3 regions of the Arthrobacter sp. 01T425 genome follow, and region 2 is predicted to be linked to each of the others. Evidence: riboswitches for the same ligand, from Rfam matches in the RefSeq annotation. Region 2 holds a riboswitch; each other region holds the start of a gene.
The links. A riboswitch is a leader RNA that binds a small molecule or an ion and turns the genes downstream of it on or off. The one in region 2 is predicted to bind S-adenosylmethionine.

Region 1 (3,269 bases), on a different contig from region 2:
CCGGACAGCGCCACCGGCGCGCGTTCCCTGCCTATCTACCAGACGACGTCGTTCGTGTTCCCCAGCGCCGAAAGCGCCGCGAACCGCTTTGCGCTCGCCGAGCTCGCGCCCATCTACACCCGGATCGGCAACCCGACCCAGGATGCCGTCGAACAGCGCGTCGCCAGCCTGGAAGGCGGTCTCGCGGCGCTGCTGCTCAGCTCCGGCCAGGCCGCCGAGACGTTCGCCATCCTCAATATCGCCGAGGCCGGGGACCATGTGGTGGCCAGCCCCAGCCTCTATGGCGGAACCTACAACCTGCTCGCGCACACGCTGAAGAAGTTCGGCATCTCCGTGACCTTCGTGGCGGACCCGGACAACCTGGACCAGTGGCGGGACGCCGTCCAGCCCAACACCAAGCTGTTCTTCGGCGAAGTGGTCTCCAACCCCCGCCAGGACGTCCTGGACATCGAGGGCGTCTCCCGGGTGGCGCACGAGGCCGGCGTGCCGCTGGTTGTCGACAACACGCTCTCCACCCCCTACCTGATCCGGCCGATCGAGTGGGGCGCGGACATCGTGGTCCATTCCGCCACCAAGTACCTCGGCGGGCACGGCGCCGCGATCGCCGGCGTGATCGTGGACTCCGGCAACTTCGACTTCGGGAAGGACCCGGAGCGGTTCCCCGGCTTCAACACCCCCGACCCCACCTACAACGGCCTGGTCTATGCCCGCGACCTCGGAGCGGGCGGCGCGCTGGGCGCGAATCTCTCCTACATCCTCAAGGCCCGGGTCCAGCTCCTGCGCGACCTCGGCTCCGCGGTGTCCCCGTTCAACGCGTTCCTCATCGCCCAGGGCATCGAAACGCTGAGCCTGCGCGTCGAGCGCCACGTGGCCAACGCCACGAAGGTGGCGCACTGGCTGGAGGGGCGGAACGACGTCGAATCGGTCGCCTACGCCGGGCTGCCGTCCAGCCCCTGGTACGAGCGCGGCCGCAAGTACGGGCCCAAGGGGACCGGCGCCGTCGTGGCGTTCAACATTGCAGGGGGAGCGGAGGCCGGCAAGCGGTTCGTCGATGCCCTCGAACTGCACTCGCACGTCGCGAACATCGGCGATGTCCGGTCGCTGGTGATCCATCCGGCGTCGACCACCCACAGCCAGCTCTCGCCCGAACAGCAGGTGATCGCCGGGGTGAACCCCGGGCTGGTGAGGCTTTCGGTGGGACTGGAGCACATTGACGACATCCTGGCGGACCTCGACGCCGGATTCCGCGCGGCCAAGTCCGCCTAGGCCGAAGCCCACGCCGAATTTCCCCACCTTTACGGGCATGACACCGGGAATCGCCGGCACTTCGGGGCGACCCGCCGGTCACGGCTGTCAAAGGTGGGGAGTCTGCGGTGCTGACGGGTCCGGCTGTCACATGGAAGTCATAATCTTCGTCATTTCCGCACCCCGTTTCGTAGACTCGTACCAGGTCATGAGTGCCAGCGACAGCCCCGGCTTGCTGGCCGGCAACCCTCCTTTTGCGGCGGGGTGCCCCGGGTGAAGACCTGGCCTGCCGGTCAGCTGACGGCGGGCAAGCGCGAAGATAGGTCCTCACATGACGATTGCCGTCACCCGCACGGGTGTTCCCGAAACCAAACCATCCCGGACCCCTGACGGGACCGTCCAGTTCGTCAGGATCGGTGATCTGCAGCTCGAATCCGGGACTCCGTTGCCGGATGTGGTGCTCGCCTACGAGACGTGGGGGACCCTGAACGCGGACGCCTCCAACGCCGTGCTCATTGAACACGCCCTGACCGGCGACACACACGTGACCCGCGGCGAGAGCGGGGAGCCCGGCTGGTGGGAACAGCTCGCCGGACCCGGGGCTCCCGTGGACACGGACAAGTATTTCGTCGTTTCGATCAACATCCTGGGCGGCTGCTACGGATCCACCGGGCCTTCCACCCCGGCCCCCGACGGGCGCCCTTGGGGATCGCGGTTCCCGCTGGTCACCCTGCGGGACACCGCCGCCGCCGAGGCGCGGCTGGCCGATGCCCTGGGCATCGGCAGCTGGTACGCGGTGCTGGGCGGCTCGCTCGGCGGCGCGCGCGCCCTTGAATGGGCCGTCACGTTTCCCGGCCGGGTCCGGCGCTGCGCCGTGATTTCCGTCGGCGCCAGCAGCACCGCCGAACAGATTGCCTTCGCGCAGGCCCAGACGCTGGCCATCCGCCAGGACCCCCACTTCAAGGGCGGGGACTACTACGGCGGCCCGGAACCCGAAGCAGGGCTCGCCCTCGCCCGGCGCATCGCGCACATCACCTACCGCTCAGCGGCCGAACTGGACGGCCGGTTTGGCCGCAACGCCCAGGAGTCCGAGACGCCCCTGGAAGCCGGATCGCTGGCCGGACGCGGGCGCTACCAGGTGGAAAGCTACCTGGACCACCAGGGCAGCAAACTGGCCCGGCGTTTCGACGCGAACAGCTACATCGCGATCACCGAAGCCCTCATGAGCCACGATGTGTGCCGGGGGCGCGGAAGCCTCGGGGAGGCACTGGCTCCGGCCACCGCCGAGTTCCTGGTGGCGGCCGTGGACTCGGACCGCCTGTATTTCCCGGCCCAGTCCCGTCAACTGGCAGAGGCCCTGCCGGGCGGCCCGGAACTGCACATCATTGAAGCGCCGATCGGCCACGACGGCTTCCTGACCGAAATCGGCCAGCTGAGCGGGCAGCTTCGGGGGACCTTCTTCGGCCACTAGGCCGGCCCGCTTGTGCATTTTTGCAGATGCGCTCTGCACTAATGGCCGTTGAGGCTCAGGGCGGGAGCGTCCATACTCATGGGGAATGACGCCATGTGCCCTACATCACGGGCGTCCTCAGTCCAATGGTCCGCAGGGTGTCGAAGGCGACACCGAAGGAGTTCACATGAGCACGGAAAACGCCGCGACAACGCGCGCAGACGAGCCGGACGTCAAAACGTCCGGACTGAAGAAGGTAGTAACGGCCTCCATGGCCGGCACGGTGGTGGAGTGGTATGAATTCTTCCTCTACGCCTCCGCCGCCACGCTGGTCTTCGGCAAGACGTTCTTCCCCAATTCGGGCACGGAACTCGACGGCATTATCGCCGCGTTCCTGACCTACGCCGTCGGATTCGTCGCCCGCCCGATCGGCGGCATCGTCTTCGGCCACTTCGGCGACAAGTTCGGCCGCAAGCAGCTGCTCCAGGTCAGCATCCTCCTGGTGGGCGTTTCCACCTTCCTGATGGGCTGCCTGCCCACCTTCGCGCAGATCGGCTACTGGGCCCCGGCGCTG
Region 2 (3,269 bases):
ATGGTCGTGCCGACAATGAACCTGGTCACGGGAATGATCGCGATCAGCAGGATCAGGAACGGGAACGAGCGGAGCAGGTTGACCAGCCCGTCCAGGACCCGGTGCAGCTTTGGCCTGTGCTTGAGCCCGTTGGGACCGATGGTGTAGAGCAGGACACCCAGCGGTGTCCCGAGCAGCACCGCCAGCGGGATCGCCACCAGCAGCATGGTGAGGGTCTGTCCCATGGCGACGCCGATTTCGGGCAGGACTTCCAGGATGCGGTCAAACATTGATCAGGCCCTCCGACGCGGCTGTGGTGTGGGTGCCCCTCCCGGAGCGGTCCAGCTGGATCTCATCGGAGACCAGGTAGCGGCCGATCGACGTCGCCGGGTGGAAACCGGGGCGCTGGAGTTCGGCGAGGTCGAGCTGCTCCACCACCCGGCCTTCTTCCATGACCGCGACGTTGTCCGCGATGGCCTTGATGACATTCATCTCGTGGGTGACCACCACGATTGTGATGCCGAATTCGGCGTTGACGTCGGCCAGGTATTGCAGGACCGATGACGTCGTCCGGGGATCCACGGCCGACGTCGGCTCGTCACAGAGCAGCACTTTGGGCCCGGTGGCAAGGGCGCGGGCGATCGCCACCCGCTGTTTCTGGCCCCCGGAGAGTTTGGCCGGATACGTTCCCGCTTTGTCGGCGAGGTCCACGATTTCCAGGGTTTCGGCGGCCCGCCGCCGGCGTTCCGCCTTCCCGACGCCGGCGAACTTCAGGGACAGCTCCACATTTTCCTGGGCTGTGAGGTTGTTGAGGAGATTGAAGTGCTGGAAAATCATGCCGATGTCATGCCGCTTGGTCCGGAGCTCGGCGTCGGACAGGGTCACCAGGTCCACGCCGTCCACCAGGACGCGGCCCGACGTCGGGCGCTCGAGGAGGTTGATGTTGCGCAGCAGCGTGGATTTGCCGGCGCCGGAGAACCCGATGATGCCCTGGATGGTGCCCCGCCTGATGTGCAGGCTGACGTCATCGACGGCCGTGAAAGGTCCCGCGGCCGAAGCGAATGACGTGCTGACGTTCTGGATCTCGATCACAGGCCCCCACCTGCTCGGGGCCGCGGCGCTGCCGCTGTCTGCGTGTTCATGATTTCCTCCGGGCTCGCCCGAGGAAAGCCCTGGGTCCTGGCTTCCGGGCAGCGCTGAGCGAAGCCGGGGAGCCTCAGAACACAGTGGTTCTCCATCGGTCCTGGCGGTAGCACCGTCCTCAAAGGAGGGGGTTGCTGCGGCGTCACGGAGCCAGATCTCTCAGCCGCTCGGGATGGTTACGAGTCCATCTCACACGGCAGGAGGCCGGATACAGAAAAAGCCGGTCACATTTTGTAACCGACTCTTCCCGATCTGTTGATCGTCATTCCCGGGCCGTTAGATGCCCACGCGCCAGCCTTCGCGGGCGGGGCACGCGTTCACGACGACGTCCAGCCCGGCGGCCTTGGCCCGGTCCGTCGCGGCGTCGTCGAAGACGCCCAGCTGCAGCCAGACGGCCTTGGCGCCTACTGCGATGGCCTCGTCTATGACTGCGCCCACCCTGTGGGAGTTGACGAAGCAGTCCACGACGTCGATCGGGTGCTTCTCCGCCGGGATGTCAGACAGGGAACGGTACCCCTTCTCGCCGTGGACATCGTCGCCCGGAAGGTTGACCGGAATGATGGTCATGCCCATCCGGTCCCGGACATAGAGGGAGACCTCATACGCCGAGCGCCATTCGTTGGTGGTGAGGCCGACCACCGCCCACGTGCCTTTGGTTCGCATGAGGCGGTCAATGACTGCCGGATCGTTAACATGGGCCATGCATCAACCTTACTCCTGCGACCTTTCCGGGCAATTGTCGAATAAATGAATGATTTGGGCAGGACCCACGCCGGGTGAACGAATATTACGGCGCTCCCGGACGCCGATTTTGCGGAATCGTGCATCTGAAGTTCTAGTAGGTAGTGACCATCCCGAGCGGCCGAGAGACCTGGATCGATGACGCCGCAGCAACCCCCCGGTGACGTGAGACGACCATTCCCACGCAACCGCTCCGCCCTCCTTCGGTGAAATTCGAGGGAGCCGGAGCAACAAAGGGTGCTACTGCCAGGACCGATGGAGTGCAGCAATGACCCCTGAGAATTCTTCCGCCCTGCCCACCTTTGCCCGGACTGCGTCCGAGGCATTCCCACAAACCACTTCGGACGCGACGGCGAACGAAGCAGGGCTGCGTGACGCGCCCGGCTCCTCTCGCGGCTCTTCGGGATGGTCCCTGAACGAGTCCACGGACGGCGCAGTGCACGGCGTCCCCGCCGATGGGCCGGCGCGTCACCGCAGCACCACCTTCGGAAACCACCTTCCCCGGCACGGCGGCGCCGCGACCGCGGGAACTGTCCAGGCAGAGACGGTTGCGTTCTGGGAAACCCAGGCTCTCCGCCTCGACTGGGCGGACCTGCCCGGCGGCGCGACGGAGCAAACCAAGCCCTGGCACACCGCGCACCGCCGGATCCCGGCCGACGTCGAGGCCGGCACCGGACCGCAGATCACCTGGTTCGAAGGGGGCAGGCTCAATGTCGCCTACAACTGCGTCGACCGCCACGTAGCGGCGGGGCGCGGAGACAAGGTGGCCCTGCACTTTGAGGGCGAGCCCGGCGACCGCCGTGCCGTCACCTACGCCGAACTCCAGCGCGAGGTCTCCAAAGCCGCCAATGCCCTCCTGGATCTCGGTATCACCAAGGGCGACCGGGTGGTCATCTACCTCCCCGTCATCCCCGAAACCGTGATCATCACCCTCGCGGTGGCCCGGATCGGTGCCATCCATTCCCTGGTCTTCGGCGGATTCTCCGCCGAGGCCCTGAAGTTCCGGGTGGAGGACACCGGCGCCAAGCTCCTGGTCACCACCGACGGCCAGTTCCGCCGCGGCACCGCCGTGCCGGTCAAGGACAACGCGGACGCCGCCGTCTCCGGCGACAACGCCATCGAACACGTCCTGGTGGTCAACCGGACCACTCCCGCGGACGAACTGGACACCGTTCCGATGACCGCCGGCCGCGATGTGTGGTGGCACGACGCCGTCGGCACCGCCTCCGAGACTCACGAAGCCGAGGCGTTCGACGCCGAGACGCCGCTGTTCATCATGTACACCTCCGGCACCACCGGCAAGCCCAAGGGCCTGGTCCACACCTCCGGCGGCTACCTCACACAGGCGTCATGGAGCTTCGAGCACCTGTTCAGCAACCCCGACCCCGCGCTGCGGGAGGAGGACG
Region 3 (3,269 bases), on a different contig from region 2:
CGCCCAGTGGGGATAGCTGCGGGTATCGTTGGCCGGCACCCAGCGGCCGGCATCCACCACGTAATCCCAGCCGAGTCCGTTCTGCCGCAGCTGCTGCAGGCCGGCCAGCAGGCGTTCGGCGTCCTCCAGCCGTGAGCCGAGGCCGAAGCTGGCCCGCAGGGAGCCGGCGGGCAGGCCGAGCCGCTTGAGCAGCGGGTGGGCACAGAAGCGGCCGTCGCGCAGGCCAATGCCGTGTTCGGCCGACAGGTAGGCGGCCACCAGTCCGGCGTCGTAGCCTTCCACGGAAAAGTTCACGACGCCGATCGTGCCGGTGTCCGGCTGATCGCCTCCAGTGGAAGAAGCGGAGGAAGAATCGGAAGCCGAATCGGCAAAGATCCGGTGCACGGTTACCCCTTCGATGCCCTGGAGGCCCTCGACGAGGAAGGACCGGATGGCGTCCTCGTGGGCCTGCCACTGCTCCGGGTCCAGGGCTGCAATGACCTGGGTGGCGCGGGCGAGGGCCGCCGCACCGAGGACGTTCGGCGAGCCGCCCTCGTGCCGGGCAGGTCCCGTGGTCCAGCTGACGGAGTCGAGCCGGGCATCGCGGACCGCGCCGCCGCCGGCCAGGTGCGGGGTGCCGGCGTCGAGCCAGTCCGTCCGCCCCACCAGCACGCCGGCGCCGAACGGGGCGTACAGCTTGTGCCCCGAGAAGGCGAGGTAATCGACGTCGTCCGCGGCGATATTGATCCGCCGGTGCGGGGCGAGCTGCGCGGCGTCGACAACGATCCTGGCGCCGTATTCGTGCGCCAGTGCGGCCAGGGTCCGGATCGGGAGGATCTCGCCGGTGACGTTGGAGGCGCCGGTGACGGCCAACAGGCTGACGCCGCCGCGGGCGAGTTCGTCGCGCAGGCGGTCCACGGTGGCCGCGAGGGTGGCGGCGGCCACGACGCTGCGGTGCGGGACATTCTGCCAGGGCAGGAGGTTGGCGTGGTGTTCGATGTCGAGGTAGAGGACCTCGCCCGCGGGCCGCCCGTCGCGCAGCGGCAGGCAGCCGGCCAGCAGGTTCAGGGAATCGGTGGTGTTGCGCGTGAAGATCACGGAATCGCCGGGCCGGCCGCCCACGAAGTCCCGCACGATGTCCCGGGCGTTCTCGTAGACGGAGGTGCTGATCTGTGATGCGTAGCCGGCGCCGCGGTGCACGCTCGCGTAGTACGGCAGGATTTCGTTCAGGTAGGCCGAGACCACGGACAGGGCCGGGGCGGAGGCGCCGTAGTCGAGGTTGGCGTAGCGCGCGTGGCCGCCGGTGATCAGCGGGGCCTGGATTTCGGCCCCGGTGACGGCTGCCAGCGGGCGGGCCGCGAGGGCAAGCCGTGCATGGAATTCAGGGGCAACGGGGAAAATGGCAGTTGTCATGGGACCTCACTCGAACAGGACCCCACACCGTGGGAATCCGCGCTTGCCGGGTCCGTTCCGGACCGGCCAGGTCGTCACCCGGGGCACCCCACCGCGACTGGAGGGTTGCCGGCCAGCAAACCGGGGTTTAGCGCTGGCACTCGTGACCTGCATCGAGCGTAGGACATCGGCGCAGCCGGGGAAAAGGCGGCCGCCGATTGTGAAGCGGATTATTACGGGCGCGGATCAGTTGTTCGGGTGGGCCTGAAAGAGGTCGTCGAGTCCGGGGTTGAGCCGCTTGAGCACTTCCGAGTGCAGGATCGAATTGGTGGCCAGGGCGTTGCCGCCGAAGGGGCCGTCCTCGCCTTCGAGCGAGGTGAAGCGGCCGCCGGCCTCGGTCACGATGGGCACCAGGGCGGCCATGTCATAGAGGTTCAGCTCGGGTTCGCAGGCGATGTCCACGGCGCCCTCGGCCACGAGGCAGTACGACCAGAAGTCACCGTAGGCGCGGGTCCGCCACACTTCCTCGGTCAGGCCCAGGAACTCATCCAGGTTCCCGCGTTCCTTCCAGCCGCCAAGGCTGGAGTAGGACAGCGAGGCGTCCTCGAGATTGGAGACGTTGGATACCTTCAACCGTGTGGCGGCGGCGAGCGAGCGGCCCGTGTAGGCGCCCGCACCCTTGGCGGCCCACCAGCGCTTGCCCAGTGCCGGCGCGCTGACGACGCCGACCACCGGCTCGCCCTCATCGACGAGGGCGATCAGGGTGGCCCAGACCGGGACGCCGCGGACAAAGTTCTTCGTGCCGTCGATCGGGTCGATGATCCACCGGCGGGAACCGTGGCCCGAGCTGCCGAACTCTTCGCCCAGGACCGCGTCACGCGGACGTGACCGGGAGAGCTGGCCGCGGATGGCCTCTTCCGCGGACTTGTCGGCATCGGTGACGGGTGTGAGGTCGGGCTTCGTCTCGATCCGAAGGTCGAGCGCCTTGAAGCGGCTCATGGTCTGGGAATCGACCGAATCTGCCAGTACATGGGCAAGGCGCAGGTCATCGTTGTAGCTCGAAGCGGGTTGGCTCATGGTTCCAAACTACCGTCAAACCGGGCTGCCGGGCGGGAGGCCGCGGCACGGCGCCGCCGCCCCGTTGCCGGTCCGGCTAGGAGACGGTGCCCAGTTCCTTGGTTTCCTGCGCTTCCATCCGCGGGTCAGTGCCCAGCAGCCGTCGCAGGGACGCGAGCCTGGCCGGTCCCGAGGGCCCCGCATGCCCGGCCGCAACCCACTTGTCGACGCCGCAGTTGACGGCGGTGGAGTCATGCTTGCAGCCGCGTTCGCAATCATCGGTGCCCGGTTCCAGGTCCGGGAAGGAACGCAGGATCCGGTCCGGGTCCACGTGGGCCAGGCCGAAGGACCGGATGCCGGGGGTGTCGATGATCCAGCTGCCGGCCGGGGCATCGTTGACTTTGAGCGCCAGTGCCGAGGAGGACGTGTGGCGGCCGCGGCCGGTTACCGCGTTCACGCCTCCCGTGGCCCGCTCGGCCCCGGTCAGGGCGTTGACCATGGTGGACTTGCCGACGCCGGAATGGCCCAGCATCACGGTGACCTTGCCGTCGAGGTAGTCGCGCAGCTGGGATACCGCGTCCTTGTCGAGCCGGGCGGAGAGCCCGTCGTCGGAGCGGGCGTCGATGCCGGAAGCGGCGGAGTCGGCGGTCTTGGAGATGATGACGGGGAAGTCGAGGTGCTGGTAGTTGGACAGCAGCTCGGCGGGATCCTTGACATCGGCCTTGGTGACGAGCAGCAGCGGCTCAATGCCGGCATCGTACGCGGCCACCAGCGCGCGGTCGATGAAACCGGTCCGCGGCTCGGGGTTGGCGGCGGCGACCACCACCACCAGCTGGTCGGCG

Region 1: another riboswitch for S-adenosylmethionine. It lies ahead of metX (homoserine O-acetyltransferase MetX); the one in region 2 lies ahead of AC1DNG_RS14880 (methionine ABC transporter ATP-binding protein).
Region 3: another riboswitch for S-adenosylmethionine. It lies ahead of AC1DNG_RS11965 (aminotransferase class V-fold PLP-dependent enzyme); the one in region 2 lies ahead of AC1DNG_RS14880 (methionine ABC transporter ATP-binding protein).

What each region holds. Positions count from the first base shown of each region.
Region 1 covers NZ_JBFTPY010000006.1:104,176-107,444, forward strand. The annotation lists gene AC1DNG_RS09170 (bifunctional o-acetylhomoserine/o-acetylserine sulfhydrylase) at 1-1,266, shown strand, start outside; SAM riboswitch class IV at 1,450-1,565, shown strand; gene metX (homoserine O-acetyltransferase MetX) at 1,577-2,716, shown strand; gene AC1DNG_RS09180 (MFS transporter) at 2,883-3,269, shown strand, end outside.
Region 2 covers NZ_JBFTPY010000013.1:25,891-29,159, reverse strand. The annotation lists gene AC1DNG_RS14885 (methionine ABC transporter permease) at 1-269, opposite strand, end outside; gene AC1DNG_RS14880 (methionine ABC transporter ATP-binding protein) at 262-1,071, opposite strand; SAM riboswitch class I at 1,211-1,301, opposite strand; gene AC1DNG_RS14875 (CoA-binding protein) at 1,399-1,824, opposite strand; gene acs (acetate--CoA ligase) at 2,132-3,269, shown strand, end outside.
Region 3 covers NZ_JBFTPY010000009.1:148,924-152,192, forward strand. The annotation lists gene AC1DNG_RS11965 (aminotransferase class V-fold PLP-dependent enzyme) at 1-1,392, opposite strand, end outside; SAM riboswitch class IV at 1,427-1,540, opposite strand; gene hisN (histidinol-phosphatase) at 1,618-2,448, opposite strand; gene rsgA (ribosome small subunit-dependent GTPase A) at 2,525-3,269, opposite strand, start outside.